Caldimonas thermodepolymerans: one gene and its partner. The protein of the gene in region 2 binds, or shares a complex with, the protein of the main gene of each other region. Links are inferred from orthologs where the notes say so. Each region holds a gene or a part of one and is shown on either strand. Other genes may lie near its edges.

The links.
Region 1: the proteins of IS481_RS04470 (region 2) and dsbD are in contact, whole or in part, in a crystal structure (PDB 1JZD), measured with the Escherichia coli proteins. The link is inferred for Caldimonas thermodepolymerans from one-to-one orthologs.

Annotation. Positions count from the first base shown.
Region 1 is NZ_CP064338.1:3,340,229-3,343,482, reverse strand. What follows is about bases 291-3,254. They hold dsbD (protein-disulfide reductase DsbD), read left to right. Parts: upstream 291-811; coding sequence 812-2,698; downstream 2,699-3,254. Other genes in these bases: IS481_RS15730 (YegP family protein), read left to right, coding at 3,075-3,254; cutA (divalent-cation tolerance protein CutA), read left to right, coding at 471-815; IS481_RS15750 (ABC transporter permease), read left to right, coding at 291-456. Also shown: more of IS481_RS15750, read left to right, coding at 1-290. UniProt on the Escherichia coli protein: Required to facilitate the formation of correct disulfide bonds in some periplasmic proteins and for the assembly of the periplasmic c-type cytochromes.
Region 2 is NZ_CP064338.1:909,310-916,703, reverse strand. Bases 2,123-4,940 are described here. They hold IS481_RS04470 (DsbC family protein), read right to left. Parts: upstream 3,984-4,940; coding sequence 3,261-3,983; downstream 2,123-3,260. Other genes in these bases: IS481_RS04465 (FAD-dependent monooxygenase), read right to left, coding at 4,002-4,940; IS481_RS04475 (DUF4148 domain-containing protein), read left to right, coding at 2,825-3,196; IS481_RS04480 (DUF3429 domain-containing protein), read right to left, coding at 2,126-2,533. Outside these bases: IS481_RS04490 (hypothetical protein), read left to right, coding at 1-302; IS481_RS04485 (M61 family metallopeptidase), read right to left, coding at 354-2,096; more of IS481_RS04465, read right to left, coding at 4,941-5,123; IS481_RS04460 (AsmA family protein), read left to right, coding at 5,180-7,394. UniProt on the Escherichia coli protein: Acts as a disulfide isomerase, interacting with incorrectly folded proteins to correct non-native disulfide bonds.

The DNA of each region.
Region 1 (3,254 bases), 2.4 Mb from region 2 along the record:
GACATCGTCTTCGCCGAGATGCTGTGGGCCGCGATGAAGGCGCTGTTCACCTCGGTGGCGATCGCGCTGGTGCTGGTGGCGCTGGGCATCAGCCGGGCGCCGACCCTGGTGCTGGCGCTGCCGCTGCTGTTCCTGGTCGGCATCACGTTCTCGTCGCTGGCGCTGGTGTTCAACGCGCTGGCGAGGAACTACGACTTCTTCACCTACTACTTCACCCTGGTGCTGACGCCCATGACCTTCGTCTCCGGCGTCTACTTCCCGACCGACCAGCTGCCGGGCTGGCTGCAGCAGGTCGCGCCGTGGCTGCCGCTGACCGCGGCCGTCGAGCTGGTGCGCCCGCTGGTGATCGGCCAGTGGCCGCAGCAGGTGGCGGCTCCGGCCGCGGTGCTGGCCGGGTACGCCGCGGTGGGGTACTACGTCGCGCTGGTGCTGACGCGCCGGCGGTTCTTCAAGTGAGCGAGGAGGGGCTGATGAGCGAAGTTCAGGGCCGTCCGCTGCTGGCCTTCAGCACCGTGGCCGACGAGGCCGCGGCCGCCGCGCTGGCGCGGCGCCTGCTGGAAGAGCGCCTGGTGGCCTGCGTCAACATCCTGCCGGGGGTGCGCTCGATGTACTGGTGGCAGGGCCGGATCGAGGAGGGCGGCGAGTGCCTGCTGGTCCTGAAGACCACCGAGGCGCGCTGGCCTGCACTGAAGGCGCGGCTGCCCGAGCTGCACGCCTACGAGGTGCCGGAGCTGATCGCGACGTCGGTCACGGACGGGCTGGAACCGTACCTGCGCTGGCTGGTCTCAGAGATGCAGCAAGGAGACAGGCCATGACCGGTGCCATCCGCTGGCTGCTGGCGGCGTTGCTGGCCCTGGGCCTGGCGGTGCTGGCCGGCGGCGTGCGGGCCGATGACGACGACGATTTCCTCGAGCCGGAGGTGGCGTTCCGCTTCGCCGCCGCGGCGCTGGACGAGCGCACGCTGGAGCTGCGCTTCGACGTCGCCGACGGCTACTACATGTACCGCGAGCAGTTCCGCTTCGCGGCCACGCCGCCCGCGGTGCTGGGCACCCCGGAGATCCCGCGCGGCGAGGTCAAGTACGACCGGACCTTCGAGAAGGACGTCGAGACCCACCGCGGCACGCTGCGCATCCGGCTGCCGGTGGTGCAGGCCGAGGGGCCGTTCCGGCTCACCGTGACCAGCCAGGGCTGCGCCGACAAGGGGCTGTGCTACCCGCCGATGGACCACCACGTCGAGGTCGCGCTGGCCGCCTTCGGCGCGCCGGCCAACCGGGTGGCGCTGCTGACCGAGGCGCAGGCCGAACGCTGGGGTGCGTCCGGCGGTCTGGCCGCCTCGCTGCAGTCGCTCACCGGTGCGGCGCCGGTGCCGGCGAACCTGATCAACACCCGCTCGCCCACCGACAGCGACCGCATCGCCGCGGCGCTGGAGAGCGGGCGGCTGCCCACCGTGGTGGCGGTGTTCTTCGTCGCGGGCGTGCTGCTGTCGCTGACCCCCTGCGTGCTGCCGATGCTGCCGATCCTGTCCTCGATCATCGTCGGGCAGGCCGAGGCCGACGGGCGCCCGGTCAGCCGGGGCCGGGCGTTCGGGCTGGCAGCCAGCTACTCGCTCGGCATGGCGCTGGTCTACACCGCATTCGGCGTCGCCGCGGGGCTGGCGGGCGAAGGGCTGGCGGCCTGGCTGCAGACGCCCTGGGTGCTGGGCGCGTTCGCCGCGCTGCTGGTGCTGCTGGCGCTGTCGATGTTCGGCTTCTACGAGCTGCAGCTGCCCTCGGGCTGGCGCGACCGGGTCCAGCAGGCCTCCGGGCGGCTGCACGGCGGGCGCTTCCTCGCGGTGTTCCTGATGGGCGGACTGTCGGCGCTCATCGTCAGCCCCTGCGTGGCGGCGCCGCTGGCCGGCGCGCTCGTCTACATCAGCCAGACCCGCGACGTGGTGCTGGGCGGGGCGGCGCTGTTCGCGCTGGCCGCAGGCATGAGCGTGCCGCTGCTGCTGATCGGCGCGTCGGCGGGGCGCTGGCTGCCGCGCGGCGGGGCCTGGATGGAGCACGTCAAGCACTTCTTCGGCGCGCTGCTGATCGCGGTGGCGATCTGGATGCTGCAGCCGGTGCTGCCGGGCTGGCTCGCGATGCTGCTGTGGGGCGCGCTGCTGCTGGTGGCCGCGGTCTACCTCAAGGTGTTCGACACGCTGCCGCCCGGCGCGCGCGGCTGGCAGCGCTTCTTCAAGGGCGTGGGCGTGGTGCTGGCGGTGCTGGGCGCGATCCAGCTCGTCGGTGCGGCCTCCGGGGGGCGCGATCCCTGGCAGCCGCTGGCCCACCTGGCCCGCGCCGAGGCCGCGACCGATGCCGGTCCGGGCTTCGAGCCGGTGCGCAGCGTCGAGGAACTGGAGGCCGTGCTGGCCCGCGCCGGCCGGCCGGTGATGCTGGACTTCTATGCCGACTGGTGCGTCTCGTGCAAGGAGATGGAGGCCTTCACCTTCAGCGACCCGCGCGTGCGGGCCAGGCTCGCCAATGCGCTGCTGCTGAAGGCCGACGTCACGGCCAACAACCGCGACGACCGCGCGCTGCTCAAGCGCTTCGGCCTGTTCGGGCCGCCCGGCACGCTGTTCTTCGACGCCAGCGGCCGCGAGCTGCCGCAGCTGCGCGTGATCGGCTTCCAGTCGGCCGACCGCTTCCTGCAGACCCTGGACGCCGCCGGCCTCTAGCCGGCGGGCTTGCCGAAGATCTCACCATGGTCTTGCGTTGCCGGCGAAAAACATGCTATAGTTTTGCTTTCCCGACGCGGGGTGGAGCAGTCTGGTAGCTCGTTGGGCTCATAACCCAAAGGTCGTTGGTTCAAATCCAGCCCCCGCAACCAAATTCCCGAACAGGCCCTCCTTGCGAGGGCCTGTTTTTTTGCGCCTGTTGCTCAGGGATTACCTTGCGTTGACGTCCGTTTGTAACGGTCGTTATCCTGCCTTCGCACCGGGAGGGGAGTGCCTGCCAGGAGGCGGCCGGGGCCAGGCTCCAGCTGCACGTGCCGGCCGCAGACTCCCCGGTCGTTTCGCGGGTGGTGCACCGCGTCAGTGTGGAGAGGGCTTCATGGCAGGGTATTTCGAACTCAAGACCGCGGCGAACGGGCAGTACGTCTTCAACCTGAAGGCGGCGAACCACCAGGTCATCCTGTCGAGCGAGACGTACAAGACCAAGGCGTCGGCGCTGGACGGGATCGCTTCGGTCCAGAAGAACGCGCCCAACGACGCGCGCTACGAGCGCAAGGAA
Region 2 (7,394 bases):
ACATCGAGGTGATCGCGGTGACGGCAACGCGCAACGGCTCGGCGGCGGCGGCCAAGCCGGCGGCCAGCGAAGGACCGCCCAGCGTGCCGCCGCCGCTGAAGCCGGTGGAGCAGATCCGCGTCCAGGCGGTGCGCTTCATGAACGAGCAGCTCGGCCCGCTCGGCGACATGCTCGCGGTGAAGATCGAGAAGAGCAAGACCTGGGAAGACCTGCACCCCTTGCTCGTGATGGCCCACCGCGCGATCGCCGACCACCGCGGCAACGCCACCGCCGAGACCTTCAAGGCGGCCTTCCTCGGCTGACCGGGGAGCGTCCCGCCACGCTCCGTCCCGCGCCGGCCGGCGGGACGGACCTCAGCGTGCGCCGAGCCAGGCCTTGCGGCGTGCCACCGCGGCCGCGGGGGCCCCCTCCTGCACCGCCAACGCCACGTTCGCCCGCGCCTCGTCGCGCCCCGGCAACACTGCGCGCAGGCGCAGCAGGCGCTGGTCGCGCCCGACCAGCAGCTCGACCGGCTCGCCCTCGACGGCGTACAGCTCGAGGTCGTCCAGCTTGCGCAGCCGCCAGTCGTTGACCGCCAGCAGCTCGTCGCCCGCCGCCAGCCCGACCCGCTCGGCCCACTGACCGCGCATCACCGCCCGCACCTTCACGCTGCCGTTGCCGTCGGCCGTGCGCAGGCCCAGGCGCAGCGGCCAGGGCGGTGGCTGCACGCTCCACTGCACGCCGACCTCGCGCAGCAGCGCCTCCAGCGGCAGGTCCTGGGTGCCGTGCACCCAGCGCGAGAGCTCGCGCGTGTACGGGCGGCCCCCCACCTCCTTCAGCGCCGCGGCGATGTCGGCCTCGCCGACCGGCCCGCCGCCCGAGCGGGCCCACAGCAGCCGCATCACGTCGTCCAGCGTGCCGCGCCGTTGCGCGCGCAGCGTCAGGTCCAGCGCCAGCGCGACCAGCGAGCCCTTGGTGTAGTAGCTGACGGTGGCGTTGACCGTGTTCTCGTCCTGCCGGTAGTACTTGACCCAGGCATCGAAGCTGGCCTGCGCGACGCTCTGCACCCGGCGGCCCGGCGTGGCCAGCACGTTGCCGACCGTGCGCGCCAGCAGCTTCAGGTAGCGCGCCTCGTCGACCAGCCCGGTGCGCACCAGGAACAGGTCGTCGTAGTAGGACGTGAAGCCCTCGAAGAACCACAGCAGCTCGGTGTAGTTCTCGCGCGCGTAGTCGTAGCGCGCGAACTCGGCCGGGCGCAGGCGCTTGACGTTCCAGGTGTGGAAGTACTCGTGGCTGATCAGGCCCAGCAGGGTCACGTAGCCGTCGCTCGCGCCCGCCTCGCCGCGGCGCGGCAGGTCGCGGCGCGAGCAGATCAGCGCCGTGCTGGCGCGGTGCTCCAGCCCCCCGTAGCCGTCGTCCACCGCGTTGAGCAGGAACACGTAGCGCCCGAACGGCGGCTTGCGCCGCCCGTGCCAGAAGCGGATCTGCGCCTCGCAGATGCGCTTCGCGTCGGCCAGCAGGCGCTCGCCGTCGAAGCCCGGCAGGGCCCCGGCGACGACGAACTCGTGCGCCACCCCGGCTGCGCGGAACTGGCCGCGCCAGAACGCGCCGAGCTCGACCGGGTGGTCGACCAGCTCGTCATAGCCGGCAGCCTCGTAGCGCCCCTGCCCGCGCGCGTCGACCTGCACGGCCGGCAGGGCGGTCGCCACCTGCCAGCCGCGCGGCAGCTGGCGGATCTCCACCGCGTGCGGCTCGTCCTCGCGCCCTTCGACGCGCAGGAACACGCTGGTGCCGTTGAAGAAGCCGCGCGTTGCGTCCAGCCAGGCCGCCCGCACCGAGTTGTCGAAGGCGTAGACCTCGTAGCTCACTTCCAGCGCCGCGCGCCCCTGGCAGCGCACCTGCCAGCTGGCCTTGTCCAGCTGCTCGACCGGCCGCGCCTGGCCGCCCTGACGGGCCGTCAGCCCTTGCAGGTGCCGGGCGAACTCGCGCATCAGGTAGCTGCCGGGGATCCACACCGGCAGCGACAGCCGCTGCACGGCCTCAGGGGCGGGAATGCGCAGGCGCACCCGGTACAGGTGGGCGTGAAGGTCCAGGGGCTCGATACGGTAGGCAATCATGGGCAGGACTCGTTGCATGGCCGGCGGGCTCAGACCCCCGCGGCCGCCAGGAAACAGGACAGGCTCGCCACGGCGGCGAGGCGGAAGCGCAGCACCAGCCAGCCGCGCGCGCCCAGGCCCGGGTAAAGGCGCCGGTCGACCAGGCAGGCCAGCAGCTGCATCGCGCCGAGCACCACCAGCCCGGCATAGGGCGGCATCACCACCGCGACCCAGGCCACCCCCGCCAGGACCACGCCCCAGGTGCAGGGCACGGGCGACGGCACCGGCTGGCGCACCGCCAGCCCCCACTGCACCCCGCCGAGGAAGGACAGCACCACCGCCGCATGGCCGGCCAGGGCCAGCGTGACATGCGGCTGCACCTCGGGATGGACCAGCCAGACCAGCAGCGCCCCGGACACGAAGGGCAGCAGGCCGAGATGCACCAGCCAACGGGCCACGGGCGGCGGCGGAAGGGAAGAACCGGGACGGGACATCGGCAAATGCGGGCGCAGACGGCAGGCGACAGGCCGATTGTCGCCCCTGCACCGGCCGGGGCCCGGCCCCCCTCGATTGTTCCCGGCCCTGCAACAGTGCGTTGAGCGAGATCGCCTTTTTAGGAACTGGTGGAAACCCTAATCTTGCGACATCGGACGAACGAACTCGTCAGCGCAGCGGAAGACCTCCTCCGCGGCAGGCAGCTCGGGCAGTCCGAACGTCATCAACGCAACGGACCCCTGAAAGGAATTGCCATGAACAAGCTTCTTGCCACCGCCATCGTTTCCGCCGCCGCCTTCGTGTCCTTCGGCGCTGCCGCCCAGGAAGCCACGCCCACCCCGGACCTGGACATCAAGTCGACGGCCACCCGCGCCGAAGTGCGCGCCGAGTACCAGCGCGCCAAGGCCGCCGGCGAACTGAAGGTGTACTCCGCCGGTTACATCCCCACGGTCAACAGCAGCCGCAGCCGCGCCGAAGTCGTCGCCGAACTGCGCCAGGCCCAGCAAAGCGGCGAATACGCGCTGATCAACGCCGAGGCCGTCGACGTCGTGGCGTTCGAACAGCTGGCCGCCAAGCAACAGGCCACCCGCCTGGCGACCAAGCCGGACACCGCGATCGTGCGTTGAGCGTCACCTGCTCCGATGAAAAAAGCCGCGCCATGCGCGGCTTTTTGTTTGGGCGCCGGGTGGTTCAGCGCACCCGGACCTCGGCCAGCTGGGCCTCGATCTGCTCGGTGTTGAGCGCGCCCGGCACCCGGGTGCCGTCCTCGAAGATCAGGGCCGGCGTGCCGTTGATGCCGTGCTTGCGGCCGAAGGCGGTGTTGCGCGCCAGCGGGGTGTCGCAGTTGGCCGGCGCGGCCGCGGGGGCGACGCCGTTGAGCATCCAGTCGCGCCAGGCGCGGGTGCGGTCCTTGGCACACCAGATCGCCTGCGACTTGACGGTCGAGTCGGGCGACAGGATCGGGTACAGGAAGGTGTAGACCGTGACGTCCCTGACCGCCTGCAGGTCCTGCTCGAAGCGCTTGCAGTACCCGCAGTTCGGGTCGGCGAAGACGGCGATCTTGCGCTTGCCGTTGCCGTTCTTCCAGACGATGGCGTCCTTCAGCGGCAGGCTGGCGAAATCGATCGGGGCGAGCTTGAACTTCGCCTGGCGCTCCTCGGTGAGGTTGCGGCGCGCCTTCAGGTCGATGATCTGGCCGGTGATCAGGTAGTTGCCCTCGGCGTCGGTGTAGGCCAGCTCGGTGCCGATGCGCACCTCGTAGATGCCGGGGATCGGGGTCTTGCTGACCTCGTCGATCGCCGGCAGGTTGGGCATGCGGTCGGCCAGGTTCCTGCGGATCGCCGCTTCCTGTGCCCAGGCGCCGGCCGCCAGGGCCAGGGTCACGGCCGCTGCGGCCACCTTGTGATGTTTCATGATTCGTCCTTGCAAGGCTCAGGAGTCCAGCGCGCGGCGCGTCAGCCAGCGTTTCACCGGGCTCAGATGGTTCACCAGACCCAGGCCGCGGTTGCGAAGTTCCCGCACCGCGGGGGCCGAAGCCGCGAACAAATGCAGCAATCCGTCGGTCAGCTGCCCCATCGCCCAGGTCGGCGCGGCACGCGTGCGCTCGTAGCGGCGCAGCAGCTTGGCATCGCCGACCGGCCGCCACGGCTCGCGCTCGCGCAGCACGCGCGCCAGCACGTCGACGTCGGCCAGCCCCAGGTTCAGCCCCTGGCCGGCCAGCGGGTGCACCACATGGGCGGCATCGCCGAGCAACACCCAGCCCTCGCCGCTGCAGCGGCTGGCGCGGGCGATCGCCAGCGGCCAGGCCGCGCGCTCGCTGCGCAGCGCCAGGGCGCCGGCCGCATCGCCGGTGGCCTCCTGCAGGGCCTGCATGAAGCCCGCCTCGTCGAGCGCCATCAGCTCCTGCGCGCGCGCCTCGGGCAGCGACCACACCAGCCCGTAGGAGCGCCCTGCGTCCGGCCGGTCGAACGGCAGCAGCGCCAGCACGTCCGGCGAGCGGAACCACTGCCGGGCCACGCCGTTGTGGGGACGGTCGCTGGCCAGCCGCGCGGCGATCGCCGTGTGGCCGTAGGGATGGCGGACCCATTCGACGCCGAGCGCCTCGCGCGCCGCGGAGGCCTTGCCCTCGCAGATCGCGGTCAGCGCCGCCTCGATCGGGGCGTCCACCTCGCTGACATGGGGCTGGAAGCGCACCAGCTGCGCCAGCGCGTCCTCCAGCGCCTGGGCGTCGACGATCCAGGCCAGCTCGCCGAGCTGCTGCTCCCAGGCCGAGAACTCCAGCACGCCGGGCAGCAGCTGGTGGCCGGGCGCGTCGCCCTCGATGTGCATGTCGTAGACCGGCGTGGCCGCATCGGGCGGCAGGGCGTCCCAGGCCTTGACCGAGCGCAGCAGCGCCACCGAACGCGCACTCAGCGCGTAGGCACGCACGTCCTGGCCGGCGGGACGCCCGGGCGCGCGCTGCAGCGCCACGCCCAGGCCGGCGCGCGCCAGCGCCAGGGCCAGGGTCTTGCCGACGATGCCGCTGCCCCGGATGTAGACGTCATAGCGAACCATGCAACGCATTGTAGAAGCCGGCATCGGCGCGACGGAGCCGGCACAATAGTCCGACCATGAACCACTCCGTCCGACGCTGGATCCGTTACGGCGCGCTCGCCATCGCTGCCCTCATCGTCCTGTTCGCGGCCGTGGCCGCCTACCTGGTCGCCACCTTCGACGCCAACCGCTACAAGGGGGCGCTGATCGACTGGGTCCAGGAGCACAAGCAGCGCACGCTGGCGATCGACGGCCCGGTGTCGCTGCGCGTGTTCCCGCGCCTGGAGGTCAGCCTGCGCCAGGTCTCGCTGAGCGAGCACCGCAGCGACGAGCAGTTCCTGCGCCTGGAGGAAGCCGCGCTGGCGGTCGAGGTGCTGCCGCTGCTGCGCCGCCAGCTGGTGGTCGAGCGCGTGCAGGCCAGCGGACTGCGCGTGCGCTACACGCGCGACGGCCAGGGCCGCAGCAACATCGACGACCTGCTCGCCGCGGACGACGACGGGCAGGACCGGCCCGACGAGCGGGACGACGCCTCGCCCGCCCCGCAGTTCAACGTGCGCAGCGTCGAGCTGCGCGACCTGCGCCTGACCGTGCAGGACGCCAAGGCCCGGCTGCTCGGCGACATCCACCTGCGCAGCCTCACCACCGGCCGCCTGGCCGACGGCGTGGAGGCCCCCGTGACGCTGGACGCCAACTTCGATTTCGCCCAGCCCTCGCTGCACGGCGACCTGCGCGGCGAGACCCGGGTGCTGCTCGCGCTGGCCGACGGCTCGGTCACGCTGCGCGACATGAAGCTCGGCTACCAGGGCAACGCGCTGGGCGTGGACGCGCTGGACACGCGCATCGAGGGCCAGCTGGCCTACGACAGCCGCCAGGGCGCGATGCACGCCGAGAACCTGCGCCTGAGCAGCAGCGCGCTGCTGGGCGCGCTGAAGCTGGAACCCTCGACCGTGGCGGTACAGCGCTTCGCCTATGAACCGGAGCGGCGCTCGCTGGCGGTCGAGCAGCTGACGCTGGACCTCAAGGCGGTGCACAACAAGCAGCCCATCGAGGCGCGCCTGAGCTGGCCGCAGCTGCAGGCCGAAGGTGCCTCGCTCAAGGGCAGCGCGCTGCAGGGCCGCGTCGCCCTGGGCGGCGCGCAAGGCTGGGCCGCCAACTTCCGTTCCGACGCGCCGAGCGGCAACTTCGACGAGGTGCGCCTGCCGGGCTTCGAGGCCACCTTGAGCGGCAGCGGCGAACGCAAGGTCGCCGGCGCACTGCGCGCCGACCTGTCGCTGCAGCCGGCGAAGACGGCGGTCGTGCTGGAGCAGCTGGACCTGCAGGCGCAGGTGCAGGACCCCTCGCTCAAGCCGCTGCAGATCGCCGTCAAGGGCCGCGCCCAGGCCTCGTCGCAGGCCGCGCAGTGGCAGCTGTCCGGGGCCCTGAACAACAACGCCTTCGCGACCCGCGGCAACGCCGCCTTCACCGGCACGGTGCCCACGGTCCAGGCGCAGGGCGAATTCGACCGGCTCGACCTCAACACCGTGCTGGCCGACACCTCGTCCACCGGCACGGGCAAGCCCGCGGCCGCCGGCGGCACCGAGGGCACGATCGACTTCGCGCCGCTGCGCGCGCTGCAGGGCTCGCTGGCGCTGAAGGCCAAGACGCTGATCTACCGGCCCTACCAGCTCGACGACGCCCAGGTGCAGGCCACCCTGGAAGGCGGCATGCTGCGCGTGAACACCCTGTCCGGCCGGATCTGGGGTGGCAGCATCGCGGCCAACGCGTTCGCCGACGCACGTGCCCAGCGCGTGATGCTCAAGGGCACCGCCACCGACATCGACGTGCATGCGGCGCTGCGCGACGTCGCGGACAAGGACCTGCTGGAGGGCCGCGGCCGGGTCACCTTCGACCTGGCCTCGGCCGGCAAGACGGTCGCCGAGATGAAGTCGCGCCTGGAAGGCCAGGCGGCCGTGCAGCTGCGTGACGGCGCGGTCAAGGGCATCAACCTGGCGCGCGTGCTGCGCGAGGCGCAGGCGGCGCTGACGCTGCGCAAGGACGCGGTGCAGCAGGCCCGCCAGACCGAGAAGACCGACTTCTCCGAGATGAGCGCCAGCGTGCAGATCGCCGACGGCGTGGCGCGCAACAAGGACCTGGACGTCAAGAGCCCGTTCCTTCGGGTCACCGGCGACGGCGCGATCGACATCGGCCGCAACCGCATCGACTACACCGCACGTGCCGCCGTGACGGCCACCGCCAAGGGCCAGGGCGGCGCCGACCTCGCCGCGCTCAAGGGCGTGACGGTGCCGGTGCGGC